Regions from separate parts of the Nocardioides taihuensis genome, predicted to be linked through region 1. Evidence: riboswitches for the same ligand, from Rfam matches in the RefSeq annotation. Region 1 holds a riboswitch; each other region holds the start of a gene.
The links. Region 1 has a riboswitch for glycine ahead of gcvP (aminomethyl-transferring glycine dehydrogenase). Riboswitches for the same ligand answer to the same signal wherever they lie in the genome.

Region 1 (10,600 bases):
GAACGGGAACCGAACTGGCGCACGCTCTGCTCGCGCGTCTCGTCCAGGGTCCCTGCCCGAGGCGTCCACGATAAAGCCTCCGCCCACGGAGAAGTACGTCACTTCCCGAAGGAGTTCGCTTCTGCTGTCGAAAGCCGAGAAGGTCATGCCGTTGGGGTGGGCGGGAAGCGAACGTCGCGGATGGAGGATGAGGTCAGTCAGGCAGTCGAACGAGATGAGGCGACTTCCGACGAGTCGCAGACTTCGCTGGACGCGGACCTGCTCGAGGAATCGGCCGGCCCAGTCGGGGTCCACGGACTCCGGCTCTTCCCCATGAAGCCCCAGGAGCACCGCGCCTTCGGAGCCATGACCATGACCCGTCGCCCCGAGCGATCCAAAGAGCTCCACCTTGACGCGCAATACCTCATCGAGCAGATCTTCAAGCCGGAGGAGGTCGGCGAACATCTTGGCCGCCCGCATGGGACCAACGGTGTGTGACGACGACGGGCCGATGCCGACGGAGTAGAGATCAAAGGCACTCAGTGACACTGGACACGCCCTCCGAGTGCCTGGCGGTACAACCGCCCGGCCCGGTACGACGAACGGACGAGCGGGCCCGACAGCACTCCGGAGAAGCCGATCTCCTCGGCCTCGGCGGCCAGCTCGACGAACTCCTCGGGCTTGACCCAGCGCTCGACGGGGTGGTGACGCACCGAGGGGCGCAGGTACTGGGTGATCGTGACCAGCTCGCAGCCCGCGTCGTGCAGGTCGCGCAGAGCCTGCGAGACCTCCTCGCGGGTCTCGCCCATGCCGAGGATCAGGTTGGACTTGGTGACCAGGCCGAAGTCGCGGGCGGCGGTGATCACGCCCAGCGAGCGGTCGTAGCGGAAGGCCGGCCGGATCCGCTTGAAGATCCGCGGCACGGTCTCGACGTTGTGGGCGAGCACCTCGGGTCGCGACTCGAAGACCTCGGCCAGCAGGTCGGGCTTCCCGTTGAAGTCGGGGATGAGGTTCTCCACGCCGGTGTCGGCATTGAGCCCGTGGATCGCGCGCACGGTCTCGGCGTACAGCCAGGCACCGCCGTCGGGCAGGTCGTCGCGGGCGACGCCGGTGATGGTCGCGTAGCGCAGGCCCATGGTGCGCACCGACTCCGCGACCCGGCGCGGCTCGTCGCGGTCGAGCGGCTGCGGCTTGCCGGTGTCGATCTGGCAGAAGTCGCAGCGGCGCGTGCACTGGTCGCCGCCGATGAGGAAGGTCGCCTCGCGGTCTTCCCAGCACTCGAAGATGTTGGGGCAGGCGGCCTCCTGGCACACCGTGTGCAGGCCCTCGGACTTCACGAGGTTCTGCAGGTGGCGGTACTCGGGGCCCATCTTCGCCCGCGTCTTGATCCACTCCGGCTTGCGCTCGATCGGCGTCTCGGCGTTGCGCACCTCGAGGCGCAGCAGCTTGCGCCCGTCGTCGGGCCTTGCGAGCGCTGCGTTTGAACTGACCACCTCAGAGCTCCGGGTAAAGCGGAAACCGCGCGGCGAGCGCCGCCACACGTCCACGTAGGGCTGCGGCCCGGTCCTCGGAAAGGGGTTCACTCAGTGCCATGGCGATGATGTCGCCGACATCGGCGAACTCGCCAGCCCCGAAGCCGCGGGCTGCAAGGGCTGGAGTGCCAATGCGAAGCCCCGACGAGACCATCGGCGGCCGGGGGTCGAACGGCACGGCGTTCCGATTGACTGTGATTCCGATCGAATGCAGACGGTCCTCCGCCTGTTGTCCGTCCAGTTCGGAGTGCCGCAGGTCAACCAGGACCAGATGCACCTGAGTTCCACCAGTGAGGACGCTGATGCCAGCAGACTGCACCCTGTCCGAAGACAATCGCTCGGCGACGGCTTGCGCACCACCTAGAGTGCGACGCTGGCGATCGCGGAACTCCTCCGTTCCGGCAAGGCGGAGGGCGACGGCCTTGGCTGCGATCACGTGTTCGAGGGGCCCGCCTTGAAGACCCGGGAAGACGGCCGAGTTCAGCCGCTTCGCCAGATCGGCACGATCCGTCAGGATGAGTCCGCCACGAGGTCCGCCGAGTGTCTTGTGAGTTGTACTGGTGACCACATCGGCAAACGGCACCGGACTCGGGTGGAGGTCGGCGGCCACGAGCCCAGCGATGTGGGCCATATCGACCAACAAGTCCGCACCGACCGAGTCGGCGATGCGTCGGAACTCTTTGAAGTCGAGGTGCAGTGGGTAGGCGGACCAACCTGCCACGATGAGCTTCGGTCGATGTTCCTGAGCGAGACGTTCGACCTCGTCCATGTCGACTTGGAAGTCGGACTCTCTCACATGGTAGGCAACTGCGTTGTAGAGCCTGCCGCTGTAGTTGAGTCGCATGCCGTGGGTGAGATGCCCACCATGGGAAAGGTCGAGCCCGAGGATGGTGTCGCCAGGCTCGAGAAGCGTGAACATCACGGCAGCGTTGGCCTGTGCCCCGGAGTGCGGCTGGAGGTTTGCAAAGGTGGAGCGGAAGAGATCCTTGGCTCGCTCAACGGCGAGGTCCTCGATCACGTCCACGTGTTCGCAACCGCCGTAGTAGCGCCGGCCCGGGTATCCCTCGGCGTACTTGTTGGTCAGGACAGAACCCTGCGCCTGCATGACAGCGATGGGCGCGAAGTTCTCGCTCGCGATCATCTCCAGCGTGGTCCGCTGTCGGGTGAGCTCGGCTTCTATGGCGTTGAAAACCTCTGGGTCGGCGTCCGCCAAGGGCGAGTTCAGGCTAGTCATGTCGCTTCCCCGTCAACGAGCGCGGCGTATTCCGTCGCTGAGAGAAGTTGCGGCAGATCGTCGACCGTCACACGGAACAACCAGCCGTTGCCATAGGGATCCACGTTGACGACAGCCGAGTCGTCGATCACTGTCTGGTTGATCTCGCTGACTGATCCGTCGACCGGTGAGAACAGATCACTGACCGACTTCGTTGACTCGATCTCACCACAGGGACTACCCGCGCTCACGGCTGCTCCCGGCTCTGGCAGTTCGACGAAGACAATGTCGCCGAGAGCCTCGGCGGCGTGCTCAGTGATACCAACCGTCGCGACGTTTCCCTCGATCGACACCCACTCGTGCTGGTCGCTGTACTTGAGGTCCGCTGGGATGTTCATTGCTACTCCTTAGTCCTGTTTGACGCGCCGCGCTTTGCGCCGCGCTTGTAGAACGGCATGGGCACGATGAGTGCGTCCTCACTCGAACCGCGGATGTCGACGACCACCTTTTCGCCAATCCCGGCGTACTCCCTCTCGACATACGCCATCGCAATCGGGTGCCCCAGGGTGGGAGAAGGTGCTCCGCTCGTAACCCAGCCGACGGAACGTCCGCTGGAGCGGTCCGAGACCGCATATCCGTGCCTGGGGGCGCGACGACCGCTGGTAGACAGGCCGACCAACACATGGGTTGACGGGTTGTCCGCCTTGACTGCCAGGGCCATCTCGCCCACGAAACCACCGTCCTTGTCGAACGCGACAATGCGACCTAGTCCGGCGTCGAACGGACTGGTGGTCTTGTCGAGCTCGTGACCGTAGAGCGGCATTCCGGCCTCGAGTCGCAGCGTGTCGCGGCATGCCAGACCTGCCGGCCTAAGGTGGTACCTGTGGCCGCAGGCGGCCATAGAGTTCCATACCGCGACCGCGTCGTTAGGTGTGCAATAGACCTCGAAGCCGTCCTCACCCGTGTACCCAGTGCGCGCAACAAGCACGTCATGCCCCGAAACGGTTGCCTCAACGATCGAGTAGTACTTCAGGTCCCCGGTGTCGACCGAAGAACATTCGGCCATGATGGCGTACGCGTTGGGGCCCTGGACCGCGATGAGGCACCAGTGGTCAGAGGCGTTCTCGACCGCCACGTCGAACCCGTGACTCCGTCGTTCGAGTTCATCCGCAACTGTGTCGACATTGCCGGCGTTCGCGACGACGAGAAACTCCTCGTCAGTCAACCGGTAGACGACCAGGTCGTCGAGAATACCGCCGTCTTCGTCACAGATCATCGTGTAGCGGGCCTTGCCTTGCCCGATCCGCGACGGTCTGCCAACCAAGGCGAAGTCCAGGGCAGCCGCGGCGCCCGGGCCGGTGATCTCGATCTCGCCCATGTGGCTGAGGTCAAAGAGCCCAGCGGTGGTGCGCACCGCGTTGTGCTCCGCAGTCTCAGACTCGTAGCGGACGGGCATCTCCCACCCAGCGAACTCAGTGAAAGAAGCCCCGAGGGCTCTGTGCACCTCATAGAGGTCGGTGCGCCTGGTCATGCGTCGACTCCTTGACTCTCGAATGCTTCGGGCGGAGGGCAGGAACACACCAGGTTCCGGTCCCCGAATGCCTGCTCGATGCGGCCGACCGGGGGCCAGTACTTGTCCCTTGCGACGCCGGCGGGGAACGCCGCCGTCTCGCGCGAATAGGCGCGGTTCCACTCGCCGACAACCGATGTCGCGGTGTGCGGCGCCCGGCGCAGCGGACTCGCATCCAGCGACCAGGTCCCGTCCGCAACACGGTCGATCTCATCGCGGATCCTGACCATCGCGTCGACGAAGCGGTCGAGCTCCGCAAGATCTTCGGACTCAGTGGGCTCGACCATCAGTGTGCCGGGCACAGGGAAGCCCATCGTGGGTGCGTGGAAGCCGTAGTCGATGAGCCGCTTGGCGATGTCGTCGACACTGACGCCAGTGGCGGCTGTCAAAGGCCTGACATCCAGGATGCATTCGTGCGCCACCAGTCCGTCCTGACCCGCGTAGAGCACCGGGAAGTGCGTGCTGAGGCGCCGTGCAACGTAGTTCGCCGCAAGCACGGCCGCCTTTGTGGCGAGCGTCAGGCCTTCGGCGCCCATCATCCGGATGTACGCCCAAGGAATAGGGAGGATGCCGGCGGATCCGAAGGGAGCTGCGCTGACGGGGCCAGGGCCGGAGCGTCGGGACGGATCCGGGTGGAGTGGATGGGACGGGACGAAGGGAGCAAGGTGAGCGGCGACGGCGACTGGCCCCACGCCCGGACCCCCACCGCCATGCGGGATGCAGAAGGTCTTGTGAAGATTGAGATGCGACACGTCCCCGCCAAACTCACCAGGCTTGGCGACTCCCAGCAAGGCGTTGAGGTTGGCCCCGTCGATGTAGACCTGACCCCCGTGGTGGTGAACTGTCTCGCAGAGCGTCGAGATCTGGGACTCGTACACCCCGTGGGTGGACGGATAGGTGACCATGATGGCGGCGAGCTGGTTTGAGTGCTGCTCGCACTTCTCCTCGAGGTCGTCCATGTCGACGGTTCCGTCCTCATCGGAGGCGACCACGACCACACGCATCCCCGCCATCACGGCGGATGCGGCATTCGTGCCATGTGCACTCGCCGGAATCAGGCAGACGTCCCGGGCAACTTCGCCTCGCGATCGCAGGTAGCCGCGTATCGCCAGCAGCCCCGCCAGCTCACCCTGCGAACCCGCGTTGGGCTGAAGCGAGACCTTGGCGTAGCCGGTCACGTTCGCGAGCCAGGTCTCGAGTTGATGGATTAGGTCGAGATAGCCCCGCGCGTCCTCGATGGGCGCAAACGGGTGAAGGTCTGCGAAGCCCGGCAGGGACACGGGCTCCATCTCCGCCGTGGCGTTCAGCTTCATCGTGCACGATCCGAGCGGGATCATTCCGCGGTCGAGTGCGAAGTCTCGATCGCGGAGCTGGCGCATGTAGCGCAGCATCGCTGTCTCCGACCGGTGTTCTTGGAACACGGGGTGTGTGAGGAAGTCGGTCGTTCTCGCCAGCTTGGGCGGAATGACAGATCGTCTGTCCCTGACTCGATCGGTTTCAGGTACCTCGAATGCAGCCACCGCGAGCGAGACGTGCTCGTCCGTGGTCGTCTCGGAGCAACTGATGCCCACGTGATCGGAGTCGACTCTTCTCAGTCTCAGACCACTCTCGGCTGCCTTGCGGAGAACTTCGTCTGCGCCTTCTGGCACCTCCACCACGATGGTGTCGAAGAAGGCCGTTGTGGAGACAGTGAAGCCTTGAGCCCGCAGTGTGCCGTGAATCGACCGGGCATGAGCGTGCACACGACGTGCGATCTCTCGGAGACCGTCGGAACCGTGGTAGACGGCGTACATCGAGGCCACTACGGCGAGAAGCACCTGTGCCGTGCAGATGTTCGACGTCGCCTTGTCCCGTCGGATGTGCTGCTCCCGAGTCTGAAGTGCGAGTCGGTATGCAGGGCGCCCCTCATCGTCGACGGAGACGCCAACGAGTCGACCGGGAAGGTGACGCTCGAGACCGCTGCGCACGCTCAGGAAGGCGGCATGGGGTCCCCCGTAGAAGAGCGGGACGCCAAACCGCTGCGTCGATCCAACCGTCAGGTCTGCCCCGAACTCGCCGGGCGGCTTGAGAAGCGTCAACGCCAATAGGTCGGTCGCCACCGCCGCCTGAGCACCACGATTGTGTACCTCCTGGATGACAGGTTCTAGGTCCCTGATCTCGCCGGAAGACCCGGGGTAGCTCGCTATCAGGCCGAAGAACTCGCCTGTCGGGAGCGGTTCGTCCAGATCGACCACCTCCACCTCGACGCCGATCTCCGCAGCTCGGGTGATCAGGACATCGAGTGTCTGAGGGTGGGTATCGGCGTCAATCAACACCCGCGAAGCCTTCGACCGTGAAGCCCGCTTCATGACCATGACCGCCTCAGCGACGGCAGTGCCTTCATCCAGCAGCGAAGCGTTTGCTGTGGGTAGCCCGGTGAGGTCCCCGACCATCGTCTGGAAGTTGATCAGGGCTTCCAGCCGCCCCTGACTGATCTCGGGCTGGTACGGCGTGTACGCGGTGTACCAACCGGGGTCCTCAAGGATGTTCCGCCGAATGACAGCAGGCGTATGGGTCGGGTAGTAACCCAGCCCGATCATCGGCACAGCGACGCGGTTTCGGCCCGCCAGAGCAGCGAGCTCCGCGGCCGCATCCGCTTCGGACGCCGGTGCTGGAAGGTCCAGCCCGGTGGTGCGGATGCGAGACGGAACGGCGGCATCCATCAACTCGTCCAGCGAGGAGTAGCCGACTTCAGCCAGCATCTTCGCGATGTCATCGGGTCCGAGCCCGATGTGGCGACGATGAAAGTTGTGAGGGTACGACGAAGCGTCGTGAGTCATTGCGGGAGGCTCCTTCGTGCGTCCGGCAGCTCGCCGGACCCTGTAGGTGACCTCCCCGCTCTGTCATCGAAAACCTGAGAGCTTCATCGCTGTGTGAGCGACTTGCACCGTGGGCGCAGGACCAGGGTCCTGACTTTCCAGAGTTGCCTAGCCGAAGCGGTACGGGGCCTGAGAGATTCTGGGGAGAAGTTGCTCCTTCGGCGCACAACCCTTGGTGAGGGCTGTGACTCTCCCGCTTCAGATCATGCGGCTATGCAGTTGTGGCGCGCACACCGTAGGGGTGGGCCTCGTGGTCGGTCAAGGGCCTGACCCGGAAGCAGCATGCCGAGGTGTGCGTGCCGAAGAACTGCTGAGTCAGATGTGTCGCTGCGCTCCCGAGCGAGTGCGCGCCGGCCCAGACCACACGCCGACCTCGGACCGCGTCGCTGGGCGTGCTCCCCCGATTGACGAGGGAAAGTCCCAAGAATCTCGTGCAGCAACCTTGTGCTTGTCCAGTGACCCTTGTACGGTCCCTTTGTTCTTGTGCAGCGATCTTCATCACACTCGGTGAGGTTCCGTCGGAGGTTGACATGTCGAATGGCTCCACCACCTGGGGCGCGCCCGAGCGACTCATGCCTGAGGACCACTGGGACTGGAGCGTCCCTGTGCCGCTGTCTCAGGGCTGGAAGTGCGGGCCGTTCATCTTTGTCGGCGGACAGATCTCTGCGGACGAGCACGGCAAGACCATCGGCGTTGGCGACATCGAGGTCCAGACCCGAAACGTCTTTGAGAACATCCGCAAGGTCCTGAACGAGGCCGGGGCGGATCTGCACCACATCGTCAAGTTCAACACCTTCTACGCCTTCGAGGGCGACGGTGACGAGGTCCGTGAGTACTGGGAAAAGATGACGAAGACTCGGCTCGAATTCCTCTCCGACCCAGGCCCCGTCGGCACCGCAATCCGTGTCAGCGGCTTCGCGTTTCCTGATCTTCTCATCGAGATCGAGGCCATTGCCTACGTACCCGAGCTGGCATCAAGCATCGAGGAATGAGGAGCGCCACATGAAGGACCAAGCTGGTGCCGGGGTCGTCGAGACCCGCGGTATTGATTTCATCCCCGACGACGAACGTCACGGCTCGCCGTCAAGTCTGTTCTGGGTATTCGTGGGAGCCCAGTTCTCCTTCACCGTGATCGTCTTTGGGTGGCTGCCTGTGGCCTTCGGGCTGGGGTGGTGGTCCAGTTTCACCGCCATCGTGGTCGGTCTGGTCATCGGCACGATGGTGTACACACCCTTCGCCCTCTTCGGACCGCGCACGGGCACCAACAGTGCGGTCAGCAGCGGCGCTCACTTCGGAGTCGTCGGAAGGATCATCGGATCGATCCTGGCCATGGTTACCGCGGTGGGCTTCTTCGCCATCAGCATCTGGACCGGTGGAGACTCGCTCGTGGCTGGCGCCAACCGCCTTTTCGGCACGCCTGATTCCGACGCAATGGCGGCCTTGGCGTACGCCGTCGCTGCGCTCATCACGATCGCAATCGCCATCTACGGATTCGACACGGTCGTTGCGGCACAGAAGTTCGTCGTTCCCATCCTGGGCCTGGTGATGGTCGTCGGTGTATTCGCGCTTGCATCCAAGTTCGACCCCAGTTATGCGGGCGGCGCCTACCTGCTCGGCGACTTCTGGCCCACCTGGCTCCTCTCCGTAGCCACGGTTGCCTCGTTGCCGATCTCCTACGCGCCGTTCGCCAACGACTACTCGCGGTACATCTCCCGGCGCGTGCCCAACAGCAGGCTCCTCCTAGCCAATGGCGTCGGGATGTTCATCGGATGCGCGATCGCTTGCCTGTTCGGGGCCTACATGGCCTCCATTTTCGGCGCAGCGGAGACATCCTTCGTGGGGGGCTTCATCAGCATCTCGCCGACCTGGTTCGTCACCGCAGTCATTCTCTTCGGTCTGCTGGGAAGCTTCGGGCAGGGATCGGTCTGCCTGTACGGAACGGGCTTGGACTTCTCTTCCCTCATCCCGAAGTTGCCGCGAGTCTCGGCGACGCTTGCCGTCAGCGCCATCTCGCTGTTGCTGGTCTTCGTGGGGCGGTTCGTCTGGGACGTCGTCGACTCCATCTCGGCCTTCGTGATCCTCCTGGTGGTGATCCTCACGCCCTGGGTGATCATCAACCTGATCGGCTTCGCCTTCCGCAAGGGCCAGTACGACGTCGTGGACCTCCAGGTGTTCAATGCCGGCCAGCGTGGCGGCATCTACTGGTTCACCGGTGGCTGGAACTTCCGCGCCGTCGGCGCATTCGTGCCCGCGATCGTGGTCGGTCTTCTCTGCCTGAACACCACCCTCTACACGGGGCCGTGGGCGAATGTCGCCAATGGTGTCGACGTGAGCCTCCTCGCGTCGGCTGGCGTTGCCGCAGTGCTCTACCCCGCTCTCATGTTGATCTTCCCGGAACGTGGCGTGGTGCCGACCCACCTCAACGCCTCCCTCCCGAGCGCCCTGGAAGTGAACGGTGTGCTCGAGTGATTGACGCAGACCAGCTCGCGGCGTCGTACGAGCAGGAGGTTGGTGACCTGGCCTCTCGCCTGGTCCGCGCCAACAGCATCAATCCTCCCGGTGGCGAGGTTGAAGCAGCTGAGGTGGCCGCGGACTACCTGCGGGCGCAGGGCCTGAAGGTCAGCGTCGACGTCTTCGATGGCGCACGGGCCAACGTGAGCGCGCGCCTCGAGGGCGTCGGCCGAAGGCCCGGGCTTCTCCTGTCGGGTCACCTCGACACCGTGCCGGTGGCGAACGTCGGGAGCTGGTCGCGCGCCCCATGGTCTGGGGCGGTCGAGAGCGGCGTCCTGTACGGACGGGGCTCGCTCGATATGAAGGGCGGGCTTGCCGCCCTGTGTGTCGCAGCCGCGCGCTTCGCTCGAGCAGACGAGGCCCTTCAGGGGGACATCGTCATTGCGCTGACAGCTGGTGAGGAGACGAACAGTCTTGGGGCGCACCGGATGTGCTCGCAAGGCGGCCTTGGGCCGCTCAGTGGCGTCATCGTGGCGGAACCAACCAACCTCGACGTCGGCTACACCCATCGTGGTGCGCTGTGGTTGAAGGTCAAGGCCCGGGGGCGGTCGGCGCACGGGTCGCAGCCCAACGAAGGCGTGAACGCGGTGCGCCTGATCCTCGATTGGTTGGGCGACTGGTCCGAGATCGAGGCCATGGTCATCACCGAAGCGCATCCGGTGCTCGGGAAGAGCACTGCCTCTCTCAATCAGATCGCTGGCGGGCTCGCTCCAAACGTGATCCCTGACTACGCCGAACTGGTCCTCGACATCCGCACCCTCCCGGGGCAGGCGCACGACCTCCTGATCCGCCAGCTTCAGGGGAAGTCCGAGGCGGTGGAGATCGAAACCATACGCAACGCACCACCCCTGGCGACAGACCTTCGGGATCCGCTCGTCAACCACTGCAAGGAGGCGGCTCTAGGCGTGGCAGGCGAGGTGTCCCTGCGGGGCCTCCC
Region 2 (10,600 bases), on a different contig from region 1:
GATGTCGTTGGCCAAGTCGCGTCTCAGGACAGCGTGCCGTGGCTAGGCTCGAGGAATGAGCACGACGGTCGCGGACTGCCTCATAGGCACGAGTCGACCATATGTGCCGACCTCGTCTGCCGCTGATCGCGGCCGGCGCGGGTACGTCGGGCGCCGTGCACTGTCTTGAGAGATGACGTGACCGAGGAGATTGACGTCGCGGTGGTCGGTGGCGGCCAGGCCGGACTGGCCGTCGGGTTACCTGCGCCGCGCTGGCCTTTGTCGACGAGGGTGAAACCAGCCCCTGATCGAAAATGAACCCCTGCGTGACCCTGTGGAGGTTCCTGGTCGCCTGCCTGAGCGCGAGATCTCCGCGCGCGAGTCCCACGGCGGCGTGGGCCGGATCCGGGCCGCCCGATTCCCGGCCCGCAAGAGCCTGGAGGAGTTCGACTTCCACCCCGCCCGCGGGCTTCAAGCGCGACGTGATCGCCCACCTGGGCACCCTGGACTTCATCGCCGGCAAGCAGATCGTGATGTTCCTGGGACCGCCCGGCACCAGCAAGACCCACCTGGCCACCGCGGGCGTGATCCGGGCCTTGGCCATCACCGGGATCGACACCGCCGCGATGATCGAGTCGATCAGGTCTGGGTCGCTCATCCGGGGGATCCCGCCCTGCACGCGGATGTCGGCGGGCACCCGTTCCAGCGCCATCACGGCGACCGCTCCGGCGTCCTCGGCGATCTTTGCCTGCTCGGCGGTGATCACGTCCATGATCACGCCATACTTGAGCATCTCTGCCATGCCGCGCTTCGCGCGCGTCGCACCGGTGCTGCCGTCGCCGTTCACGGGGTGCTCCTCAGCATTCGATGAGGTTGACGGCGAGTCCGCCACGGGAGGTCTCCTTGTACTTCGTGGACATGTCACGCCCGGTCTCCCGCATGGTGCGGATCGCCTTGTCGAGGCTCACCTTGTGGGAACCGTCTCCGTTGATAGCCAGGCGTGCGGCATTGATGGCCTTGATCGAGGCGATCGCATTGCGCTCGATGCACGGGATCTGGACCAGTCCACCGATGGGGTCACAAGTCAGTCCCAAGTTGTGCTCGATGCCGACTTCGGCGGCGTTCTCGACCTGTGCAGGAGTCCCTCCCAGCACTTCGCACAGCGCCCCAGCGGCCATGGAGCAGGCCGATCCCACCTCGCCCTGGCAGCCGACCTCCGCCCCGGAGATGGAGGCATTCTCCTTGAAGAGGATGCCGACGGCCGCGGCGGTGAGCAGGAAGCGGACGATGCCGTCCTCATCTGCGCCGGGGACGAACTGGACGTAGTAGTGCAGGACGGCCGGGACAATCCCTGCCGCGCCGTTCGTGGGGGCGGTGACAATGCGTCCGCCGGACGCGTTCTCTTCGTTCACGGCCAAGGCGAACAGGTTGACCCAATCCATCACCCGAAAGGGATCGGCGGATCCCCGGCCGCTCGACAGCTCGCGAAACAGAGCCGGCGCCCTCCGGGGCACCTTGAGCCCGCCGGGCAGGACACCCTCGCGGCGGCTGCCCGCCTCGACGCAAGCCTCCATCACCGACCACAGGTGGAGCAGGCCTCGGCGTACTTCAGCCTCGGTGCGCCAGGCCAGCTCGTTGGCCAGCATCACGTCACTGACCCTGAGTCCTTCGCGGCTGCAGATGGCGAGCAGCTCGGCCCCCGAGGTGAATGGGTAGCGCACCTGGGTCTGATCCGGCACCACCCGATCGGACCCCGTTGCGTCCTCGTCGACGACGAAGCCGCCACCCACCGAGAAGTAAGTGCGTTCGGCCACGCTCACCCCGTCGGCGTCGTAGGCCCGGAAGATCATGCCATTCGGATGCGCGGGCAGGGACTTGCGCCGGTGCAACACCAGATCCGTGTCTGGATCGAACGGGATCTCGTGCGTGCCAGCGAGGTTGAGCCTGCGACGGGCATGGTTGCCAGCCACACGGTCGTCGGCCGACTCCGTGTCCACCGTGGCCGGGTCCTCCCCCTCCAGACCGAGGACGACGGCCTTGGCCGAACCATGGCCGTGTCCGGTGGCACCGAGAGAGCCGAACAGCTCGGCCCGCACCCGGCTCACGGTGCCGAGAATCCCTTCGGCCGCCAGGCCGTCGACGAACCGCTTGGCGGCCCGCATCGGCCCGACCGTGTGCGACGACGAGGGGCCGATCCCCACCGAGTAGAGATCAAATGCACTGAGCGTCATCGCTGCTCCTTCGGTTCATGGCCAGGTGGTACAGGCGTCCGGCGCGGTACGACGAGCGCACCAGCGGTCCGGACAGCACACCGGAGAAGCCGATCTCGTCGGCCTCGTCCTTGAGCTCGACGAACTCCTCGGGCTTGACCCAGCGCTCGACCGGGTGGTGGCGCGGCGAGGGGCGGAGGTACTGCGTGATCGTGACCAGCTCGCAGCCGGCCTCGTGCAGGTCGCGCAGCGCCTGCGAGACCTCCTCGCGGGTCTCGCCCATGCCGAGGATGAGGTTGGACTTCGTGACCAGGCCGAAGTCGCGGGCCTGGGTGATGACGTCGAGGGAGCGCTCGTAGCGGAACGCCGGGCGGATCCGCTTGAAGATCCGGGGCACGGTCTCGACGTTGTGGGCCAGGACCTCGGGACGCGACTCGAAGACCTCGCGCAGCAGGTCCGGCTTGCCGTTGAAGTCGGGGATGAGGTTCTCGATCCCGGTGCCCGGGTTGACCGCGTGGATCGCCCGCACGGTCTCGGCGTACAGCCAGGCACCACCGTCCTCGAGGTCGTCGCGGGCGACGCCGGTGATGGTCGCGTAGCGCAGCTCCATCTTCTGCACCGACTCGGCCACCCGGCGCGGCTCGTCGCGGTCCAGCGGCTGCGGCTTGCCGGTGTCGATCTGACAGAAGTCGCAGCGCCGCGTGCACTGGTCGCCGCCGATGAGGAAGGTCGCCTCGCGGTCCTCCCAGCACTCGTAGATGTTGGGGCAGCCCGCCTCCTGGCACACCGTGTGCAGCCCCTCGGACTTCACGAGGCCCTGGAGCTGCTTGAACTCGGGCCCCATCTTCGCCCGCGTCTTGATCCACTCCGGCTTGCGCTCGATGGGGGTCTCGGCGTTGCGCACCTCGAGCCTCAGGAGCTTGCGGCCCTCGGGCGCCAAACCGGCGGTTGCGGTGGTCATCTCACAGGTCCGGGTACAGCGGCCGCGCAGCGGCCAGCGCGGACACACGGTTCCGCAGCTTGGACGCCGTGCCTTCGTCGAACGCGGGTACGAGCGCCTCCGCGATCACGTCGGCGACCTCGGCGAAGTCCTCCACGGTGAAGCCCCGCGTAGCGAGAGCCGGAGTACCGATCCGCAACCCGGACGTGACCATGGGAGGTCGCGGATCGAACGGGACCGCGTTCCGGTTCACGGTCAGTCCGATCCCATGGAGCCGGTCCTCGGCCTGCTGGCCGTCCAGTTCGGAGTCACGAAGGTCGACGAGCACCAGATGGACCTCGGTGCCTCCGGTGAGCACCGACACCCCGGCCTCCGCCATGTCCGAGGCCGTCAGTCGACGCGCGATGATGCTCGCACCCTGCAGGGTCCGGATCTGGCGCTCGCGGAACTCCGGCGACGCAGCCAGCTTGAAGCCCACCGCCTTCGCCGCGATGACATGCTCGAGGGGGCCACCCTGCTGTCCCGGGAAGACTGCGCTGTTGATCTTCTTGGCAAGGTCCGACCGGTTCGTGAGGATGACGCCACCTCGGGGGCCGCCCAGCGTCTTGTGGGTGGTGGTCGTCACCACGTCGGCATGGGGCACGGGATTCGGGTGCTGGCCGGCGGCGACAAGGCCGGCGAAGTGGGCCATGTCGACCATCAGGTAGGCGCCTACCAGGTCGGCGATCCGGCGGAACTCGGGGAAGTCCAGCTGCCGCGGATAGGCCGACCACCCAGCCACGATCAGCTTCGGCTGGTGCTCGAGAGCCAGTCGCTCCACCTCCGCCATGTCCACGCGGTAGGTGGTGTCGTCGACGTGGTAGGCCACGACGTCGTACAGCCTGCCGGAGAAGTTGAGGCGCATGCCGTGGGTGAGGTGTCCTCCGTGTGCCAGGTCGAGGCCGAGGATGGTGTCGCCCGGCTGCAGGAGGGCGGACATCGTGGCGGCGTTGGCCTGGGCGCCGGAATGTGGCTGGACGTTGGCGTGCTCCGCGCCGAACAGCTCCTTTACCCGCGAGATGGCGAGCTGCTCGGTGACGTCCACGTGCTCGCATCCGCCGTAGTAGCGCCGTCCGGGGTAACCCTCCGCGTACTTGTTGGTCAGGACCGACCCCTGAGCCTCCATGACCGCGACGGGTGCGAAGTTCTCGCTCGCGATGAGTTCGAGGGTGGACTGCTGACGATCCAGCTCCGCACGGATCGCGGCGTGGACCTCCGGGTCGTAGGACGCCAGGGACTCGTCGAGCATGCTCATCTCAGGCTTCGGTCAGCTCGGCGTAGGCGGTGGCGTCCAGCAGCTGCGGCGAGCCCTTCACGCGCATGACGAAGAGCCATCCGGTTTCGAACGGATCGTCGTTCAGCAGTGCGGGGTCGTCCACGACTGCCTGGTTGATCTCGAGCACCTCGCCGTCGGCGGGAGCGAAGAGGTCACTGACGGACTTGGTCGATTCGAGCTCGCCACAGGTTTCCCCGGCGGAGATCTTGCTGCCGACGTCGGGGAGCTCGATGAACACCACGTCGCCGAGGGCGTCGGCGGCGTAGGCGGTCACGCCGACGCGCGCGGTGTCGCCGTCGAGCTGGAGCCACTCGTGCTGTTCGGTGTAGTGAAGGTCGGTGGGGATGGTCATGGAAGGTCTCCTAGGACTGGTGGATGTTCGCTCGGGGGGGGGGGGGGGTGCTGCCGCACGCGGATCAGCGATCGCGTCGATAGAACGGCAGCTTGACTACTTCGACCTGCTCGGTCCGCCCGCGGACGTCGATCTCCAGTGCGGCGCCCGGCTCGACGTCGTCCGCGTCGACGATTGCCATGGCGACCGCATGTCCGAGGGTCGGCGACGGAACGCCGCTGGTGACCGTCCCGATCCGCTCACCGGTTCCGGGACGCAGCACTGCGTGGCCGGTCCGCGGCGCGCGCCGTCCGACACTCGACAGACCGACCAGGCGGCGGGTGCGGTCGGCGTCACGGGCCGCAGCAAGTGCGTCGGCGCCGACAGAGCCGCCGGGCTTGTCAAACACCACGACCCTGCCGAGACCGACGTCGAACGGATTGACGTCGGAGGTCAGCTCCTGGCCGTACAGCGGCATGCCCGCCTCGAGCCGAAGGGAGTCGCGGCAGGCGAGGCCGGCGGTGACCAGCCCTCGCGGACTGCCCAGGTCGCTGAGCCTCGACCAGATCTCTACGGCGGCACCGGCCGCGCAGTAGACCTCGAAACCGTCCTCGCCGGTGTACCCGGTGCGGGCGAGCAGCACGTCGTGCGTGCCGATCTTCGCCCGGGCGACGGAGTAGTAGGTGAGACCCGAGACGTCATCCCCGGTCGCCTCGGCGACGATCTGCGGCGAGCAGGGGCCCTGGACCGCGATCAGGCTCCAGTCGGCCGAGGCGTTGCGAACCTCGGTCGTGTGGCCGGCGGCTCGTGTCACCAGCTCCTCGTGCACGGTCGCCACATTGGCCGCGTTGGCCACCACCAGGAACTTGTCTTCGTCGAGTCGATAGACGACGAGGTCGTCGAGGATGCCCCCGTCGGCGGACACGAGCATGGAGTAGCGGGCCTGTCCGACTCGCATCCCCGACGGCTTGCTGACCAGGGCGTAGTCGAGTGCGGCTCCGGCCCCGGGGCCGCTCAGCTCGAGCTCACCCATGTGCGACAGATCGAACAGGCCAGCCGCACGCCGGACCGCGTGGTGCTCGGCAACCTCAGAGGTGTACTTCAGCGGCATGGACCAGCCGGCAAAGTCCGTGAGCGTCGCGCCCAGCCGCTGATGAATGTCGTGCAGCGGCGTGGCCTTCGCGACGGAGCGTGACGTCATGACGGGGTTCCATTCGGTCCAGCGACGAATGCTTCGGGCGGCGGGCACGAGCAGACCAGGTTTCGGTCGCCGTGGGCGTTCTCGATGCGGCCGACGGGAGGCCAGTACTTGTCGGCATCCATGCCGGCCGGGAACACGCCGACCTCCCGTGGGTACGAGCGACCCCATGAACCGACGACATCCGCGAGGGTGTGCGGCGCCTGGCGCAGCGGACTGTCCTGCACCGACCACGTGCCCGCGGCGACCTGCTCGATCTCGGCGCCGATCGCGATCATCGCGTCGCAGAACCGGTCGAGCTCGGCGAGGCTTTCGGACTCGGTCGGCTCGATCATCAGCGTTCCCGCAACCGGGAAGGACATCGTGGGGGCGTGGAAGCCGTAGTCGATCAGGCGCTTGGCGACATCCTCGACGGTGACCCCGGTCTTCGCGGTGACCGGTCGGATGTCGACGATGCACTCGTGTGCGACCAGCCCCCCTGCACCGGTGAACAGGATCGGGAAGTGCGGCGCCAACCGCTGGGCGACGTAGTTGGCGCTGAGCACGGCGACCTGGGTGCATTCGGTCAATCCGGGCCCACCCATCATCCGGATGTAGGCCCACGGGATGGGAAGGATCCCTGCCGAACCGTAGGGAGCAGCGCTGATGCTCCCATCACTCGCGCGACGGGCGGCCTCCGGATGGAGGGGGTGGGTCGGCAGATACGGCACCAGGTGTTCCGCCACCGCGACCGGCCCCACCCCGGGGCCGCCTCCGCCGTGCGGGATGCAGAAGGTCTTGTGCAGGTTCAGGTGGGAGACGTCGCCACCGAACTCGCCCGGCTTGGCAATACCGAGCAGGGCGTTGAGGTTCGCCCCGTCGACGTACACCTGTCCCCCATGCGCGTGGACGAGGTCGCAGAGCCGGGTGATGCTTTCCTCATAGACCCCATGTGTCGACGGATAGGTCACCATGATCGCGGCCAGGTTGTCGGTGTGCTCGACGCACTTCTCCTCCAGGTCCGCCAGGTCGATCGTGCCGTCGTCGTGGGAACCGACGACCACTACGCGCATGCCGGCCAGGACAGCGGACGCCGCATTTGTTCCGTGCGCGCTGGATGGGATCAAGCAGATGTCCCGTTGATCCTCGCCCCGATCCCGGTGCCAGCCTCTGATGGCCAGCAGACCGGCCAGCTCCCCCTGCGAGCCGGCGTTGGGCTGGATCGACACGGCGGCATAGCCCGTGACCTCCGCCAACCACGCCTCCAGCTGGCGCACGAGTTCGGCGTAGCCGGATGCGTCCTCCGCGGGGGCGAACGGATGCATGTTCGCGAAGCCAGGCAGACTGATCGGCTCCATCTCGGTGGTCGCGTTCAGCTTCATCGTGCACGAGCCCAGCGGGATCATGCCGCGGTCGAGCGCGAAGTCGCGGGCCGAGAGTCGGCGCAGGTAGCGCAGCATCTCGGTCTCGGAGCGATGGGCGTGGAAGACCGGGTGGGTGAGGAACGGGCTGTCGCGGTGCAGCGAGGAGGGCACCCGATCCTGGGACTCCTGTTCGGACCCGTCGGCCACCGCACGGGAGCCGAACGCCTCGAGCACCAGTTCCACGTGGGCGCTCGTGGTGACCTCCGAGCAGCTGACGCCCACCTGGTCGGCATCCACGCGTCGCAGCCGCAGCCCCTTGGCGTTGGCGGCGGCGAGCACCTCATCGGCGCGACCCGGGACTCGCACGAGCAGCGTGTCGAAGTAGGCGCCGTGCACGACCGGGATGCCGGTCGCCCGGAGCCCGCTCGCGATCGCGGTGGCGTGCGCGTGGACGCGCTCGGCGATGCGCCTGAGTCCGTCGGGGCCGTGGTACACGGCGTACATGGAAGCCACGACCGCCAGCAGCACCTGGGCGGTGCAGATGTTCGAGGTCGCCTTGTCACGCCGGATGTGCTGCTCCCGGGTCTGCAGGGCCAGGCGGTACGCCGGCCTTCCGTCGCTGTCCCTAGAGACTCCGACCAGACGGCCGGGCAGGTGACGTTGCAACCCGTCACCCACCGCGATGAAGCCGGCGTGAGGGCCACCGTAGAACATGGGCACGCCGAAGCGCTGGGTCGATCCGACCGCGATGTCGGCGCCGAACTCCCCCGGAGGGCGCAGAATCGTCAGCGCCAGGAGATCGGCGGCGACGGTGACCAGAGCGCCGCGGTCGTGAGCAGCGCGGATGAGCTGCTCGTGGTCGCGGACAGCCCCGGAGGCGCCGGGATAGGAGAGCACCAGACCGAAGAAGTCATCCGTCGGCAGCGGCTGGTCGGGGTCGATCTCGACGACCTGCACTCCTACCGCCGTGGCTCGGGTCCGGAGAACGTCGAAGGTCTGCGGCAGGGTGTCGGTGTCGACCAGCACCTTGCTGGACTTCGACGCCGATCCCCTGCGCATGACCATCACGGCCTCCGCGACGGCGGTGCACTCGTCCAGGAGGGATGCGTTCGACATCGGCAGACCGGTCAGATCGCCCACCATGGTCTGGAAGTTCAGCAGCGCCTCGAGTCGGCCCTGGCTGACTTCCGGCTGGTACGGCGTGTACGCGGTGTACCAGGCCGGGTCCTCGAGCACGTTGCGTCGGATCACGGCAGGAGTGATCGTGGGGTGGTAACCGAGACCGATCATCGGCACCGAGACGACGTTGCGTCCGGCGAGGGCTGCGAGCTCCTCGGCTGCCTCGGCCTCCGTGACCGGGGCAGGAAGCCGAAGACCGGTGGTGGTGCGGATTCCTCGTGGGACGGCCGCGTCCACCAGGCTTTCCAGATCGGCAAATCCGATCTGGGCGAGCATCTTGGCGCGACCGTCGGCGTCGATACCAATATGACGGCCAGCGAAACCGCGGTCGCAGGATTCTGCATTGAATAATGCCATAGCGGGAGGCTCCTGATCGTGGTGTCGCTGACGCGACACCTCATGAGTGGCCTCCCCGCTCTGTCATCGGAAACCTGAGAGCTTCACCGCCGAGTGGGCGGTTTGCACCGTGGGTGCAGGACACAAGTCCTGACTTTCCAGAGTTCGCCTCACAACAGCGGTAACGGGGCCTGAGAGATTCTCGGGGAGAGTTGCTCCTTCGGCGCCTCGCTCGTGTAAAGCGAGGACTCTCCCGCTGTTATTCAAGCGGCGAATGGTCTTCAGTTGTGTAGGTGAAACGCTAGTCGACCAAGCAATCTTGGTCAACCATGAGGGCCAGGGGTCCATTAGGATCCGGCCGCTGACCACGTTCTTGGCGGACATCCGCTATGCCGCACTCCGCGCACCAGGGAGGTTGCGTCATTCCAGCCGCAACTGCGCGCCCTTGCCGCCCGTCCGGTCCTGAACCGTTTGCCTGAGGAACTCATTCGGCGAAGACGCGGCTGGGTCACGGCCTCGGGCAGCTTCACTGTCCAGGCTACTCGGCAGGCGGCTCACCGGGTCGTGGGAGACGAACCCGACGGGTTCCGAGCCCTTCTACCTGGGCCTCGAAGCGACGAGGTCGGCGTGTTCTTCGGCGAAGGCCCGCGCTGCAGCGATGAATCCGTCGAGGTGCTGCTCGGTGAGGGCAAGGCTGAGGGCCAGGTAGCCGCGCTCTGCTATGTAGTAGCCCCGGGCGAGCAGGTCGTGGAAGAGCAGGCGGCGCCAGCGGGGATCGACACCCGCGATGTCGGACCACCGCTCTACGGGTCCCGGAGCGGGGCGAATCGTCATCATGGAGCCGACGCCCGTCACGCAGAATCCAACCGGGGCCATCGCCTGGGCCAGCTGGTCCCTGAGCCGGTCCCCGCGTTCGTTGAGCCGCTTGAGCGTGTCGGCGTCGAGCAGCTCGGTGACCGCGGAACCGACGGCCATCGTGAAGGCGTTGTTGTTGAAGGTGCCCCCATGGGTGAGACCACCCTGGGCTGGATCGAACGCGGCCATCACGTGCCGGGACCCGCCGAAGGCCCCGAAGGAAAGGCCACCGCCGAAGTACTTGCCCAGCACCGTCAGGTCGGCGTGGATGCCGTACACCTGCTGCGCCCCGCCGACGGCCAGCCGGGACGTCATCACCTCGTCCATGACGAGAAGAGAGCCGTGTGCGCGGGTGAGTGAGCGAAGAGCCGAGAGGAAAGCCGGCGAGGCAGGGATGCAGCCACCCGCGCCGAGCATCGGCTCGACCAGGACGCAGGCGATCTCGTCGCCGCAACTGGTGAACTCGGCCTCGACGGCGGCGGTGTCGTTGTAAGGCAAGACCGCGAAGTCAAACGGCACCCGCAGCGGCGCACTGCCGGGCAGGAAGGTCATCGGACCGCCGTGGTAGGCGCCGTCGAAGACGACGACCCGGTCACGCCCGCTGACATGGCGGGCGGTGAGTACCGCCATCAGGTCCGCCTCGCTGCCCGAGTTGGTGAAGCGCACTTGGTCGACCGAGACAAACCGCTCGACCAGCGCCCGGGCGAACGCCGTCTCGGGCTCCCCCATCGCGCCGTACCCCCACCCCCGGTCAAGCACCCCGCGCACCGCCTCCGCCACCTCGGGCCGACGGCCCAGCAGACCAGCCGAGTAGTCGCCGAGCAGGTCAACGACCTGGTCGCCATCGACCGTGGTGAGCACGGCTCCCTCGGCACCATCGACGCGTATGCCGAACGGCTCCGTGTGCAGCACGG
Region 3 (10,600 bases), on a different contig from region 1:
CATCCCGTGGTGGGTGGCGGTGATCCTTCCGCTGCGCGACCTGCTGCTGTGGGGCCTGGTGCCGATCCTGCGCACCCGCGGCTACAGCGCGCTGCCGGTGCACTTCCTGGGCAAGGCGGCGACGTTCAACCTGCTCTACGCCTTCCCGCTGCTGCTGCTCGGCGACGGCACCGGTGTGGTCGCGACGCTGGCCGACGTCTTCGGCTGGGCCTTCGCGATCTGGGGCATCGGGCTCTACTGGTGGGCCGGGATCCTCTACGCCTGGCAGGTCCGCAAGCTGGTGGCGACGACACCCCGGCGCCGGGCGGCCCCCGGTGACTGACACCAAGGCCGGGCCGACCACCACGACCACCGAGCGGACCCCGCTGCCGGCGTACGTGACCACCCCGCTGCTGACCCGCATCACCGAGAGCAGCCTCGACGAGGACTACCGCGTCGTGGCGGCGCGGCGCGCGGCGCAGGCCGGAGTCGCGGCCACGCCGCCCCCGCAGGCCCCGACGCGCGGCGGGGTCTCCCGCGGCCACTGGGTGGCGGCGGGCGTGGTGGCCGCCTTCGGCCTGCTGGTCTCGATCGCGGCCGTGCAGACCGCGCGCAACGCCGACGTCACGAGCGCCAGCCGCGCCGCCCTGGTCTCCCAGGTCGAGGACGGCCGCGCTGCCCTGGCGCGCCGCCAGGAGCAGATCGCGCGGCTCCAGGACGACTACGTCGAGGCCGACGACCGCAACCAGCGGCTCACCGCCGACGCGCTCGCGCAGATCGCGGCGCTGCGCGAGCAGCAGGCGGTCACCGGGTACGTCGCGGTGCGCGGCCCCGGCGTCGTGGTGACGGTCGACGACGCGCCCGGCGCCGACGTGACCGGGCTCGTCGTCGACGAGGACCTCGCGATGCTCGCCGACGGGCTCTGGCAGGCCGGGGCCGAGGCGGTGGCGATCAACGGCCAGCGCCTCACGGCGCTCTCGGCCATCCGCAACAGCGGCCAGGCGATCCGCGTGAACAGCCGGCCGGTCAACCCGCCGTACGTCGTGCAGGCGATCGGCGACCCGCGCACGCTGCCCGCGGACCTGCTCGACACCACCCACGGGGCCCGGTTCTTCGACATCGCGGGCAACCTCGGCTTCCCCTACAAGATCGAGGTGGAGAATGCCAGCGACGGACTCACGCTGCCGGCCTCGCGCCCGCCGCGGCTGCGGCACGTGCAGTCCGGCACCTCCGGGGCCAACCCCGGCGTGGACGACGAGGAGGTGAACCCGTGATCGCCGCACTGGGGCTGCTGGTCGGGATCGTGCTCGGGCTGGTCTTCACCCCCGACGTCCCCGCCGGGCTCGAGCCCTACCTGCCCATCGCCGTGGTCGCGGCGCTCGACGCCGTCTTCGGCGGCCTGCGCGCCTACCTCGACGGGATCTTCGACGACAAGGTCTTCGTCGTCTCGTTCGTCAGCAACGTCGTGATCGCCTCCGCGATCGTCTACCTCGGCGACAAGCTCGGCGTCGGCGGCCAGCTCTCCACCGGCGTCATCGTCGTGCTCGGCATCCGGATCTTCTCCAACGTCGCGGCCATCCGGAGGCACCTGTTCCATGCCTGACCCGACGCCCGACCTGTCCGCCCGACCGCCCGCCCCGGTGGTGCCGGCCGACCCGACGCCCGACCTCTCCGCCGATCCCGCTCCGCCGACCGGCGACGAGCCCGGGGCCCCGGTGGGGCGCGACCGGCTGGTGCGCGCGCTGACCCACCCCTCGCGGCACCAGGTGGTGGTGGCGGTGCTGCTGGCGGTCGTCGGGTTCGCCGCCATGACGCAGGTGCAGGCGCAGTCCGACGACGCCGCCTACGCCGGCTACCGCGAGCAGGACCTGATCGACGTCCTCAACGGGCTCACCGACACCACCCAGCGCGCCCAGCGCGAGATCACTCGCCTCGAGCAGGCCAAGGCCGACCTCCAGTCGAGCTCGGAGGCGCGGCAGGCCGCGCTGACCGAGGCCCGCAAGCAGGCCGACACCCTCGACATCCTGGCCGGCACCGTGCCGGTCACCGGCCCGGGCATCCGGGTCACCATCGACGAGACCGACGGTGCGGTCAGCACCGACTCGCTGCTCGACATGATCCAGGAGCTGCGCGGCGCCGGCGCCGAGGCCATGCAGTTCAACGGTCAGGTGCGCGTCGTGGCCTCCACGTCGTTCGAGGACGGCGTCGGCGGCATCTACGTCGACGACCAGCTGCTCGAGCCGCCCTACGTGCTCGACGCGATCGGGGAGCCGACCACGCTCCACGGCGCCATGGTCTTCCGCGAGGGCCCCATCGAGCAGCTCGAGGGCGACGGGGCCACGGTCACCGTGGACGAGCTGCCGTCGCTCGACATCAAGAGCGTCGCCACCCCGGAGGACACGCAGTTCCTCCAGCCCGTGCCACCGCAGTAGCCTGAGCCGGCCCGCCTGCCGGCACCCCACCACCCGATGAGAGGACACGCCTTGTACCCGGAGGACCTGAAGTACACCGCGGAGCACGAGTGGGTGCGCACCCCCGGCGAGGCCGAGGGCTCGGTGCGCGTCGGCATCACGCACTTCGCCCAGGAGGCGCTGGGCGACATCGTCTACGTCTCCCTGCCCGAGGTGGGGGACACCGTCGCGGCCGGTAGCGCCTGCGGCGAGCTGGAGTCGACCAAGTCGGTGAGCGACGTCTACGCACCCGTGGCGGGCGAGGTCGCCGCGGTCAACGGCTCGCTCGACGCGACGCCCGAGCTGGTCAACAACGACCCCTACGGCGGGGGCTGGCTCTTCGAGGTCGTGCCCAGCGACCCGAGCGAGGTCGAGGGCCTCCTCGACGCCGCGGCGTACCAGGCCGGTCTCGACTCCTGAGGCCCGCACCCCGGGAAGGCCGGAGGTCGGACGAGGTTCCTCCGTCCGTGCCCGCGGGCTCGATCGGGGCTGGTAGGTTCGGAGCAACCATCAACCTCAACCCGTTGGTGAGGGTTGGTCCCCGGGCCCGGGGGCCGCGAAGGGTCGACGAGCAAGGGGAGGATCCATGCCGTTCTGCACCGCCTGTGGCCGGCAGAACCCGGATGACGCACGCTTCTGCGCGCAGTGCGGGACACGTCTGGTCACGCCGGAGGCTGCCCAGGACGAGGCTCCGAGCGACGCCACGGCGACGATCACCTTCACCGGCGGCGAGAAGGTCGACACCTCCGACCGCAAGCTCAGCCCGGTCGACGCCGCCGCGGTCGACGCGCTGCCCCCGGGGCACGCGCTGCTCGTCGTGCAGCGCGGGCCGGGCGCCGGCAGCCGCTTCCTCCTCGACGAGGACGAGGTGCACGCCGGACGCCACCCGGAGAGCCAGATCTTCCTCGACGACGTGACCGTGTCACGCCGCCACGCGGAGTTCCACCGCGCAGGTGAGGAGTTCACCGTGAGCGACGCCGGCAGCCTCAACGGCACCTACGTCAACCGCGACCGCATCGACAAGGTCGTGCTCAAGGACGGCGACGAGGTGCAGATCGGCAAGTACCGGCTCGTCTTCTTCGCCGGTCACCAGGGCTGACGAGGGCCGCGGGCATGGCAGCTGAGCCGGTCGCCGCGTCGCGGTCCCGGATGAACATCGGCGAGGTCCTCGACCGGCTGCGCCCCGACTTCCCCGGGGTGACCATCCCCAAGATCCGCTTCCTCGAGGACAAGGGGCTGATCAAGCCCGAGCGCACCCCGGCCGGCTACCGGAAGTTCACGCCCGAGGACGTCGAGCGGCTGCGCTACATCCTGCGCATGCAGCGCGACCACTACCTGCCGCTGAAGGTGATCGGCGAGCACCTCGACGCGATCGACCGCGGCCTTGAGCCGCCCCCGATCGAGGCCGTGGTGCCGACGGTGCCGAAGGTCGCCCTCGCTGCCGACGGCCTGCCGAGCGCCGACTCCTTCCGCCGCGCCGACAAGGTGCGGCTCTCGCGCCGCGAGCTGCTGAAGATCGCCGAGGTTTCCGAGGAGCTCCTCGACCAGCTCGAGCAGTACGGTCTGGTCGTGCCCCGGACCGGCACCGGTCACTACGACACCGACGCGCTCGTGATCGCGACGACCGCCCGCGAGCTCTCCGACTTCGGGCTCGAGCCGCGGCACCTGCGGGCGTTCAAGACCGCCGCCGACCGCGAGGTGGGCCTGGTCGAGCAGGTCGTCGCCCCGCTGCGCCGGGGCCGCGATGCGTCGGCCGCCGCCCGGGCCGAGGACGCCGTCTCGCAGATCGCCGCGCTCTCCGTGCGGCTGCACGCGACGCTCGTCAAGTCCGGCCTGAAGTCTTCCTAGGCCGGCCTCCCCGACCGCTCCGGCGCGACCGCCTGCCGTCCGCACACCCCGGGAGTAGGGTGGTCGACGTGCGCGAGGTCGATGTCATGGGAGTGCGGGTCGAGATGCCCTCGAACCAGCCGATCGTGCTGCTCCGGGAGGTGGCAGGTGACCGCTACCTGCCGATCTGGATCGGCGCGGTGGAGGCGACGGCGATCGCCTTCGCCCAGCAGGGCGTGGTGCCTCCACGCCCCCTCACCCACGACCTGATGCGCGACGTCCTCGTGGCCACCGGCAACGAGCTCACCGAGGTGCGGATCACCGAGGTCAAGGACGGCGTCTTCTTCGCCACCCTGGTGCTCGGCTCGGGCACCGAGGTCAGCGCCCGCCCGTCCGACTCCATCGCCCTCGCCCTGCGCACCGGCTCGCGGATCGTGTGCTCCGAGGAGGTCCTCGACGAGGCCGGCCTCGCCGTCCCCGCCGAGCAGGAGGACGAGGTCGAGAAGTTCCGCGAGTTCCTCGACCACGTCTCGCCCGAGGACTTCGAGAGCCGCTGACCCCTCGGCCCGCGGTGGGCGGGTGCTCGGGTGAATTGCGGTTGGTGACCAATCCGCAGGGTCCAGGGCCGGGGGAGTGCGGTTGGTGACCAAACCGCAGATCCAGCCCCCGGGGAGTGCGGTTGGTGACCAATCCGCACCGACAGGAGCTCCGACCACCCTCACCCTCAACCTGAGGTAGAGGGTTGCGACACGCCGCCCACCTCGTTGACCACCCGCCGGCGCAGGCCTACATTCAAGTGTCTCTGGTGTAACTCCACCGCTGTGGTCGTTCCTGATCGGGCGGATCCCTTCCCCCCGGGGTTACGCGCACCGGAGTAGGTCAGCGGAGGATCGATGGGCACCAAGGAGCACGAGCAGGACGCGTCGGGCGAGGCCGTCCTGGCTGCCGAGGCAGCCGAGGAGCAGGGCCTGCTGTTCACCGACGACGTCTCGCCGCTGCCCAGCGACGCCGGCTACCGCGGCCCGACCGCGTGCAACGCCGCCGGCATCACCTACCGGCAGCTCGACTACTGGGCGCGCACCGGGCTGGTCGAGCCCACGGTGCGCGGCGCCACCGGCTCCGGGTCGCAGCGGCTCTACTCCTTCCGCGACATCCTGATCCTCAAGGTGATCAAGCGGCTGCTCGACGCCGGCATCTCGCTGCAGCAGATCCGCACTGCGGTGCAGCACCTGCGCGAGCGCGGCACCGACGACCTGACGCGCGTCACCCTGATGAGCGACGGCGTCTCGGTGTACGAGTGCACCAGCAACGACGAGGTCATCGACCTGCTCCAGGGCGGGCAGGGCGTGTTCGGCATCGCCATCGGCGGCGTCTGGCGTGAGATCGAGGGCACGCTGGCCGAGCTGCCGAGCGAGCGCACCGCTCCCGAGGTCGACGAGTCACCGACCGCGGGCGACGAGCTCGCGGCGCGCCGCGCCGCCCGCCAGACCGGCTGACCGCCCCGCTCCACCGAGCGACCACCGAGCGACCACCGAGCGACCACCGACACGGCCCGGGTCCCCTCCAGGACCCGGGCCGCGTCGCGTCCCGGTGGTAGATTGGGCGCGCTGACGATCCCGTGCGGGAGAGTCTCCGCCGCAAGGCTGCGGCGGAGCGCCGAAGGGGCAATTCCTCCCCGGAACCTCTCAGGCGCCCGGACCGCACGGACCAGGCAACTCTGGAGCCCACCGGCAACCCCGGGACGGTGACAGAGGGGGAGGCGACCCGATCGCAGCGATCAGAGGAGCCCCCCGTGTCGGACCACCCCACCCTGGCCGAGCTCGACGCCGCCGCGCCGTTCGCGGACCGTCACGTCGGCATCGACGCGGACGCCGAGGCCACCATGCTGGCCACGCTGGGCTTCGGCTCGCTGACCGAGCTGATGGACGCGGCGCTGCCCGGAGGGATCCGGTCCGCCGACACCCTCGACCTGCCGGCACCCGCGAGCGAGGACACCGTCGCGCGCGAGCTGCGCGCGCTCGCCGCCGACAACCGCCCGGCCGAGTCGCTGATCGGCCTGGGCTACCACCCGACGCTCACCCCGCCGGTGATCCGACGCAACATCCTCGAGGACCCGTCCTGGTACACGGCGTACACGCCCTACCAGCCGGAGATCTCCCAGGGCCGGCTCGAGGCGCTGCTCAACTTCCAGACCGTGATCGGCGACCTGACAGGGCTGCCGACCGCCAACGCCTCGCTGCTCGACGAGGGCACCGCGGTCGCCGAGGCGATGACCCTCGTACGACGCGCCAACCGCAAGGCGTCCGGGCCCTTCGTGCTCGACGCCGACGCGCTGCCGCAGACCATCGAGGTGGTGCGCACCCGCGCGGCCGCGATGGGGATCGACGTCGTGGTCGCCGACCTCGACGCCGGCCTGCCCGAGGGACCGCTGTGCGGTGTGCTGGTGCAGTACCCCGGCACCTCGGGCCGCGTCCGCGACCCGCGGCCGCTGGCCGAGGCCGCCCACGCGCGGGACGCCCTCGTCGTGGTCGCCGCCGACCTGCTGGCCCTCGCCGTGCTCGAGGCGCCCGGTGAGCTCGGCGCCGACGTGGTGGTCGGTTCCTCGCAGCGCTTCGGCGTCCCGCTGTTCTACGGCGGTCCGCACGCCGGCTACATGTCCGTGGCCGCCGGCCTCGAGCGCCACCTGCCCGGCCGCCTGGTCGGGGTGTCGATCGACGCCGAGGGCAAGCCCGCCTACCGGCTGGCGCTGCAGACCCGCGAGCAGCACATCCGCCGCGACAAGGCGACCTCCAACATCTGCACCGCCCAGGTGCTGCTGGCCGTGGTCGCCTCCATGTATGCCGTGCACCACGGCCCCGAGGGCCTGCGCACGATCGCGACTCGCACCCACCGCTACGCGGCCGTGCTGGCGCGCGCGCTGGCCGACCACGGGGTCGAGGTCGCCGAGACCGAGTTCTTCGACACCGTGGTCGCCTCCGTGCCGGGCCGCGGACAGGCGGTCGTCGACGCCGCACGCGAGCGCGGGCTGCACCTGCGGCTCGTCGACGCCGACCGGGTGGCCATGACCACCTCCGAGGTCACCACCCACGGCACGCTCGAGCGGGTGCTCGCCGCCTTCGGGATCGACGACGTCGACCTCGAGGCGCTCGACCACGCCACCGGCGACGCGCTCCCCGAGCCGCTGCGCCGCCGCACGCCGTACCTCACCCACGAGGTGTTCTCCCGCCATCACAGCGAGACCGCGATGCTGCGCTACCTGCGCCGCCTCTCCGCACGCGACTACGCGCTCGACCGCGGCATGATCCCGCTCGGCTCGTGCACCATGAAGCTCAACGCGACCACCGAGATGGAGCCGGTCTCGCTGCCGGGCTTCGCCGACCTGCACCCGTTCGCACCGGCCGAGGACGCCGCCGGTTACCACGCACTGGTCACGCAGCTCGAGGGCTGGCTGGCCGAGGTGACCGGCTACGACCGGGTCTCGATCCAGCCCAACGCCGGCTCGCAGGGCGAGCTCGCCGGCCTGATGGCGATCCGTGCCTACCACCAGGGCCGCGGCGACGACGCCCGCGACGTCTGCCTGATCCCGTCGTCGGCGCACGGCACCAACGCGGCGTCCGCGGTGATGGCCGGCCTCCGGGTGGTGGTGGTCAAGGCCGCCGACGACGGCACCGTCGACCTCGACGACCTGCGGGCGAAGTGCACCGAGCACGCCGACACGCTGGCCGCGATCATGGTCACCTACCCCTCCACCCACGGGGCCTACGAGGAGACCATCACCGAGCTGTGCGAGATCGTGCACGGCGCGGGTGGCCAGGTGTACGTCGACGGCGCGAACCTCAACGCGCTGCTCGGCTACGCGAAGCCGGGCGAGTTCGGCGGCGACGTCTCGCACCTCAACCTGCACAAGACCTTCTGCATCCCCCACGGCGGCGGCGGACCGGGCGTCGGCCCGGTCGCGGCGCGCGCCCACCTCGCGCCGTACCTGCCCTCGCACGGCATGCACCCCGACCCCGCGCAGCGCGAGGGGATCGGGCCGGTCAGCGCGGCGCCCTACGGCTCGGCCGGCGTCCTGCCGATCTCGTGGGCCTACGTGCGCCTGATGGGCGCCTCGGGGCTGACCCGGGCCACGGCGAGCGCGGTGCTGGCCGCGAACTACGTCGCCAAGCGCCTCGGCGACCACTTCCCGGTGCTCTACACCGGCCCGAACGGGCTGGTGGCGCACGAGTGCATCCTCGACGTGCGCGGGCTGACCAAGGACACCGGCGTGAGCGTCGACGACGTCGCCAAGCGCCTGGTCGACTACGGCTTCCACGCCCCGACGATGTCGTTCCCGGTGGCCGGCACGCTGATGGTCGAGCCCACCGAGTCCGAGGACCTCCGCGAGCTCGACCGGTTCTGCGACGCGATGATCGCGATCCGCCGCGAGATCGACCGCGTCGCCGCCGGGGAGTGGACGCCCGAGGAGTCGCCGTTGCGGCACGCCCCCCACACCGCCCGCGCGTTGGTGGGCGAGTGGGACCGCGGCTACCCGCGGGAGCTGGGCGTCTTCCCGACCGGCGTCGACCCCGACAAGTACTGGCCGCCGGTCGCGCGGATCGACCAGGCCTACGGCGACCGCCACCTGGTCTGCGCGTGCCCGCCGCCCGAGGCGTTCGACGAGTCGTGACCCGGCACCGATGACGAGCTCCTGGCAGGCGCGCCTCGACCACCTGCAGGCACACGGCCGGCTGCCCTCCGTGGTGGCCGGCGTGCTGCAGGGCGGGGAGCTGGTGTGGGTGGGTGGTGCCGGGGCGGTGCCCGGGCCCGACCCGTCCGACGTGCAGTACCGCATCGGCTCCGTCACCAAGACCCTCGTCGCGGTGGCGGTGCTGCGGTGCCGGGCTGACGGCCTGCTCGACCTCGACGACCCGATCGGCGAGGTCGTGCCCGAGACGGGGTACGCCGCGGCGTCGGTGCGCGACCTGCTGACGCACGCCTCGGGCATGCAGAGCGAGCCGGTCGGGCCGTGGTGGGAGCGGTCGCCGGGGGTCGCCACCGACGCGCTGCTGGCGGCCAACGACGGCTCGGGCGCGGTGGCGGGCCCGGGGGAGTTCTTCCACTACAGCAACCTGGGGTTCGCCCTGCTCGGCGAGGCCGTCGCGCGGCTGCGTGGCGGCACGTGGTGGGACGTCGTCCGGGCCGAGCTGCTGGTGCCCCTCGGCATGCACCGCACGTCGTACCTCCCGGAGGCGCCGCACGCCGAGGGCCGCAGCGTCGGCCACTTCGACGGCGTGCTGACCGCCGAGCCGCACCAGGACACCGGGGCGATGTCTCCCGCCGGGCAGGCGTGGAGCACGGTCGCCGACCTCGCCCGGTGGGCGCGCTTCCTCGCCGGTGGCCACCCCGACGTCCTCGACGCCGCCAGCCTGCGTGAGGCGGGCACGCCGGCCCTGGCCCCCGACTACGGCCTCGGGCTGCGCGTGCTCGACCTCGGCGACCGCACGATGGTCGGGCACACCGGGTCGATGCCGGGCTTCCTGGCCAGCCTGTTCGTCGAGCCCGGGACCGGCGACGGCTCGGTGGTGCTGGCCAACGCGACCACCGGTCTGGACACCGACGGCGCTCCGCGCGCTCTCCTCGGACCCGGTCCGGACCCCGTGCCCGAGGACCCGTGGGTGCCGACCACCGACCTGCCGGGGGAGGCCTCCGACCTGCTGGGCCTGTGGTTCTGGGGCAACACGGCCTTCGAGGCGCGCTGGAACAACGGCGCGCTGCACCTGCACAACCTCGCGCTGGCCGAGCGCGAGGAGGTCTTCGTGCCCGAGCGCGGCGCCTGGAGGGGGACGTCGGGCTACCACCGCGGGGAGCGCCTCGAGGTCCACCGGCGCCCCGACGGCACGGTGGGCCACCTGACCTGCGCGACGTTCGTCTACACCCGCGTGCCCTACGACCCCGAGGTCGAGATCCCCGGCGGACACCCGCGGTGACCGGTGCGGAGCAGTCCGCCGGTGAGCTGCTCGCCGGCTGGATCGGCGACCAGGTCGCGGAGGTCGCACGCCGGGTCGACGACCTGCGTCGCGGCGAGCCCACCGGGATCCACCAGGCGCGGGTGTCCTCGCGCCGGCTGCGCACCACGCTGACGGTCTACCGCTCGCTGCTCGACCGCCCGCGCACCGATCCGGTGGGGGCGGAGCTGCGGTGGTTCGCGGGCACGCTGAGCCCCGCGCGCGACCTCGAGGTCGTGGTGCCGCGGGTGCTCGGCCTGCTGGGCACGGCGCCCCCCGGTGTCGTCGCGGGACCGGTCAGCGAGCGGATCGAGGCCGTACGCCGTGCCGCGACCGACCAGGAGAGCGTCGTGGTGGCGG

Region 2: it holds a riboswitch for glycine, as region 1 does, so the genes downstream of both, gcvP (aminomethyl-transferring glycine dehydrogenase) here and gcvP (aminomethyl-transferring glycine dehydrogenase) in region 1, are expected to answer to the same signal.
Region 3: it holds a riboswitch for glycine, as region 1 does, so the genes downstream of both, gcvP (aminomethyl-transferring glycine dehydrogenase) here and gcvP (aminomethyl-transferring glycine dehydrogenase) in region 1, are expected to answer to the same signal.

Annotation. Positions count from the first base shown of each region.
Region 1 covers NZ_JBHSKD010000003.1:90,174-100,773, forward strand. The annotation lists gene ACFPGP_RS02925 (L-serine ammonia-lyase) at 1-528, opposite strand, end outside; gene lipA (lipoyl synthase) at 519-1,472, opposite strand; gene glyA (serine hydroxymethyltransferase) at 1,474-2,724, opposite strand; gene gcvH (glycine cleavage system protein GcvH) at 2,742-3,122, opposite strand; gene gcvT (glycine cleavage system aminomethyltransferase GcvT) at 3,125-4,255, opposite strand; gene gcvP (aminomethyl-transferring glycine dehydrogenase) at 4,252-7,113, opposite strand; glycine riboswitch at 7,261-7,358, opposite strand; gene ACFPGP_RS02955 (RidA family protein) at 7,683-8,144, shown strand; gene ACFPGP_RS02960 (purine-cytosine permease family protein) at 8,155-9,621, shown strand; gene ACFPGP_RS02965 (M20 family metallopeptidase) at 9,618-10,600, shown strand, end outside.
Region 2 covers NZ_JBHSKD010000001.1:5,383-15,982, forward strand. The annotation lists partial or broken gene ACFPGP_RS00030 (pyridoxal 5'-phosphate synthase lyase subunit PdxS) at 539-781, opposite strand; gene ACFPGP_RS00035 (L-serine ammonia-lyase) at 837-2,210, opposite strand; gene lipA (lipoyl synthase) at 2,191-3,150, opposite strand; gene glyA (serine hydroxymethyltransferase) at 3,152-4,423, opposite strand; gene gcvH (glycine cleavage system protein GcvH) at 4,425-4,796, opposite strand; gene gcvT (glycine cleavage system aminomethyltransferase GcvT) at 4,861-5,976, opposite strand; gene gcvP (aminomethyl-transferring glycine dehydrogenase) at 5,973-8,852, opposite strand; glycine riboswitch at 8,903-8,999, opposite strand; glycine riboswitch at 9,001-9,097, opposite strand; gene ACFPGP_RS00065 (aspartate aminotransferase family protein) at 9,429-10,600, opposite strand, start outside.
Region 3 covers NZ_JBHSKD010000009.1:165,122-175,721, reverse strand. The annotation lists gene ACFPGP_RS10355 (CDP-alcohol phosphatidyltransferase family protein) at 1-322, shown strand, start outside; gene ACFPGP_RS10350 (DUF881 domain-containing protein) at 315-1,253, shown strand; gene ACFPGP_RS10345 (small basic family protein) at 1,250-1,582, shown strand; gene ACFPGP_RS10340 (DUF881 domain-containing protein) at 1,575-2,411, shown strand; gene gcvH (glycine cleavage system protein GcvH) at 2,463-2,849, shown strand; gene ACFPGP_RS10330 (FHA domain-containing protein) at 3,016-3,528, shown strand; gene ftsR (transcriptional regulator FtsR) at 3,543-4,277, shown strand; gene ACFPGP_RS10320 (bifunctional nuclease family protein) at 4,346-4,813, shown strand; gene ACFPGP_RS10315 (MerR family transcriptional regulator) at 5,150-5,752, shown strand; glycine riboswitch at 5,868-5,967, shown strand; gene gcvP (aminomethyl-transferring glycine dehydrogenase) at 6,049-8,922, shown strand; gene ACFPGP_RS10305 (serine hydrolase domain-containing protein) at 8,933-10,222, shown strand; gene ACFPGP_RS10300 (CHAD domain-containing protein) at 10,219-10,600, shown strand, end outside.